2 regions of the Obesumbacterium proteus genome follow, and region 2 is predicted to be linked to the other one. Evidence: predicted binding sites of a transcription regulator. Region 2 holds the regulator's gene; the other holds the start of a gene.
The links. The regulator ArgR, encoded in region 2, controls arginine synthesis, uptake and breakdown. The targets are predictions, from matches to a motif close to ANTGAATAAAAATACANT.
Positions count from the first base shown of each region.

Region 1: the regulator ArgR is predicted to act here: its motif matches at 763-780, upstream of argA (amino-acid N-acetyltransferase).

Region 1 is NZ_CP014608.1:1,668,311-1,670,519, forward strand. It holds gene argA (amino-acid N-acetyltransferase) at 1-734, opposite strand, end outside; gene amiC (N-acetylmuramoyl-L-alanine amidase AmiC) at 968-2,209, shown strand, end outside.
Region 2 is NZ_CP014608.1:4,901,117-4,903,325, forward strand. It holds gene mdh (malate dehydrogenase) at 1-525, opposite strand, end outside; gene argR (transcriptional regulator ArgR) at 994-1,464, shown strand; gene yhcN (peroxide/acid stress response protein YhcN) at 1,879-2,142, shown strand.

The DNA.
Region 1 (2,209 bases), 1.8 Mb from region 2:
CCAGAATTGTAATCTCCTGAGGCTTCCAGCGTTTCAATGCGGGTCTGCGCTTCATTGGGTAACAGCTCGGAAACGATCGAGCCATCATCGTTTGTGACGCCTTGTGAAGAGCAAAAACCAATCAGCTTTTCGGCTTTGAGCTTAATCGCTAACTGAGTGGCGACCTCTTCGGACGTGAGGTTAAAGCTTTCACCGGTAACGGAAACGGCGACGGGGCCCATCAACACAATGGCACCGCTATCGAGCTGACGGTGAATCGCGTCTTCATCGATACGACGAATGCGCCCGCTGTGGCAATAATCCACCCCGTCATCGACGCCGAGCGGCTGCGCGATAATAAAGTTCCCGCTCACCACGTTGATGTGGGCACCCTGTAGAGGCGTGTTATTCAAACTCATGGATAGGCGCGCTGTAATATCTAGTTGCAACTGACCTGCCGCCTGTTTCACCAATTCTAGCGTTCGGGAATCCGTGACGCGCGTATGCTTGTGGTAGACAGGTTCATAGTGGTGTTCATTCAGATTGCTGTCGATCTGTGGGCGCGCACCATAAACGACAACCAGTCGGATGCCGAGGCTGTGCAGTAACCCAATATCATTGACGATATTGGCAAAGTTTTCATGCTCAATGGCCTCTCCGCCAAGCATCACGACGAATGTCTTGCCACGGTGAGTATTGATGTAGGGTACCGAGTGACGAAAACCCTGAACCAGTTCGGTGCTGCGCTCCTTCATGAAACCCTCTGAATTTTTATTCGCTAAAACTGTATTTTTATTCTTTATTGCGAATAAAGGCAAGTGTGAATTTTATGTAAATTCAAGTCATATCTGCTGTGGATAGGGATATCTGCAAAACTCCTTTAAGCATTTTCTAATGACAGCCCCGCCGCGATTCGATAAAGTTTTGCCCTAAAATTTGTGCTGGAGCGCTATTCTCCGCTGTGTTTGGCTTTTTATTTTGGGATTGCATGACAAATTCGAACCATAATCTGACCCGTCGTCGTTTGTTGCAGGGTGCCGCTGCTACTTGGTTTTTAAGTGTAAGCCGAGTGGGTTTTGCTGCGTCTTCACAGGTGATTGCCGTAAGGGTATGGCCGGCGTCGACCTATACTCGCGTGACGCTGGAATCGAAGGTGCCCCTGAAATATAAGCAGTTTGCGCTAACCAACCCGAATCGCATCGTCGTTGATATTGAGGGCGTTCATCTCAACAGCGTGCTTAAAGGGATCAGCAGTCAGGTTCAGTCGGGCGATCCGTATTTAAAAACCGCGCGCGTTGGGCAATTTGATAAAAATACCGTGCGGTTGGTGTTAGAACTTAAACAGGAAATCAGCCCGAAGCTGTTTACCTTGGCGCCGTTTGCCGAATTTAAAAACCGCTTGGTCGTCGATCTGTATCCGGCACAAGGCACTAGCGCGGCGGAAAACGATCCGCTGCTGGCTTTGCTGGAAGATTACAATAAAGGTGATTTAGGTAAGAGTCTGCCGCCGGAAGGGCCACAAAAAGGCAAAGCCGGGCGTGATAGACCGATTGTGATCATGCTCGATCCCGGGCACGGCGGTGAAGATCCCGGCGCAATTGGTAAAAATAAGACGCGTGAAAAAGACATTGTGCTGCAAATAGCCCGCCGCCTAAGCGCATTGATTAAAAAACAGCCCAATATGCGTGTGTATATGACGCGCAATGAAGATGTCTTCATCCCACTGAAAGTCAGGGTGGCAAAGGCGCGTAAACAGCGTGCTGACCTGTTCATTTCGATTCATGCCGATGCCTTTACCAGCCGCTCGGTGCGAGGCTCTTCGGTATTTGCACTATCGACCAAAGGCGCAACCAGCGCAGCAGCACGGTTTTTAGCCCAAACTCAGAACGAATCCGATGAAATCGGCGGGGTTAGCCGCAGCGGCGATCAATATCTCGACCACACCATTTTTGATCTCATGCAGACCGCGACGGTAAACGATAGCCTGAAGTTCGGCAAAGAAGTGCTGAAAAACATGGGCCGCGTGAACAAATTACATAAAAACAGCGTGGAGCAGGCCGGATTTGCGGTGCTGAAAGCGCCTGATATCCCATCTATTCTGGTTGAAACCGCATTTATCAGTAACGTTGAAGAAGAACGTAAACTGCGTACCAGCGCTTTCCAGCAGCAGGTTGCTCAATCTATTCTGGCCGGAATTAAAGCTTACTTTGCGAATGGCGGGGAGTTGGCG
Region 2 (2,209 bases):
ACCAATAACAGGCACTTCAACTTCTGCTGGGTTTTTACCTTTCAGTTCACCAACGAAAGTATTTGAACGGATAACGTCCAGCGTAGAAATACCGAACAGTTTATCTTTGTTATAAACGCCAGCTTTCTTCAGCACTTCTGCTGCGATAGCGACCGTGGTGTTCACAGGGTTAGTGATGATACCTACACAAGCTTTAGGACACGTGCTAGCAACCTGCTCAATCAGATTACGTACAATACCGGCGTTCACATTAAACAGGTCGGAGCGATCCATGCCTGGTTTACGAGCAACACCAGCAGAAATCAGTACGATATCCGCGCCTTCCAAAGCTGGGCGAGCATCTTCACCGCTGAAGCCTTTGATTTTAACGGCTGTAGGGATGTGGCTGAGATCGACGGCGACACCTGGGGTGACTGGCGCAATGTCATAAAGGGAGAGTTCTGAACCTGAAGGAAGCTGAGTTTTGAGAAGAAGGGCTAAAGCCTGACCAATACCGCCGGCTGCGCCGAGAACTGCAACTTTCATTCTATACTCCTTGATTTATCTTTAATTTAAGAGTGCCGTGAATGCATTACCGCGCACCTTAGTCCATCATGTCTTAAAAAACAATCTGTTAACACAAAGATTGGGATATGACGCACTAATTCCATGTCCTACTGCAAGGTTTATAATGAAAAATAGCTTATGCATGAAAGATATAGGGCCACAGAGTAGGAATTCGTTGCGCACTTATCACAGCTCATTACCCGGCCATTACATTACACCCTTCTTTTACATCACAACAACATCATTTTAATAACAATCCATTTACGAATGCCGATGACATAGCCAAAGTTCCCGCCAACATATTCATTTTATGGGCAAGGTGGTAAAATCATCCCCTTGCCGGTTTGAACTCTATCGTGACCGACTTAACGTTTTCCGCACTTAAATTGCATAAAAATTCATTATTACGCATAATAATGTTCTCTATTTCTATTCCTACGGTGAAGAATGCGAACTCCAACAAAGCAAGAAGACTTGATCAAGGCATTCAAGGCGCTGCTCAAAGAAGAGAAATTCAGTTCTCAGGGTGAGATCGTGCAGGCTCTGCAAGATGAAGGCTTTGAGAATATCAACCAATCCAAAGTATCTCGTATGCTGACCAAATTTGGTGCCGTCCGCACACGAAATGCCAAAATGGAGATGGTATACTGCCTGCCAGCAGAGCTTGGCGTTCCTACCACGAGCAGCCCATTGAAGAATCTGGTTCTCGACGTGGATTACAACGAATCCGTTGTGGTGATCCATACCAGTCCGGGCGCTGCACAATTAATTGCACGCCTATTGGACTCATTAGGTAAGTCAGAAGGGATTCTGGGAACTATCGCAGGTGATGACACAATTTTCACCACGCCTGCAAAAGGGTTCTCCGTTGAGCAGCTGCACGACGCTATTTTGTCGCTATTTGATCAAGAGCTGTAATCCTGTTCTCAGGCCTGGTATCTATCAGGCCTATGATTTTCTTCCTGCTCCCCCTTAAACCTGCCGTACTCTTTTCCGCTTAATTACACAACTCATACAGCATGATTCGCTACTTCAAATAGCATTAATGGTCAATCAGCCCTATATCTATATTCCTACCGGTCACAAACGCTACAGACCGCACATTTTGCAACATGATGTTACTTTGTTGATTTAATTAAACTTTAGTCTTGAAAGTGTGTTTTTTGCACTGTTTTTATTCCATTTAGATCTATTCATCAAAGCAATATCAAACAAATAAACCTAACAAACCATTAGCTCGCTATTAATTTTTCAGGTTACTAGGTGTACACTTGTTTTCGTGATTTGAATCACACTTCAAAACTAAATAAAACAATATCTGAGGGATACATCATGAAAATCAAAACTACTATTGCAACTCTTGCCGTTCTTTCATCTCTTTCTTTCGGCGCATTTGCTGCTCAATTAGTTGATAACGCACAGGCATCAAAAATGCAGCCTGTTGGCACCATCAGCGTAAGCGGTGTAAGTGCAGCCCCTTCTGATATCAGAGCAGCACTGTCAGCTAAAGCCGACGCACAAGGCGCAACAGCATACCGCGTCGTAGAAGCCCGTAATGAAGGCTCTTTCCACGCAACTGCTGAAATCTACAAATAAAATACGGATTCACCTGCTTAACGGAGCACAAACTCCGTCAATGAATCGCTAAAGTTAAACCGCAGTG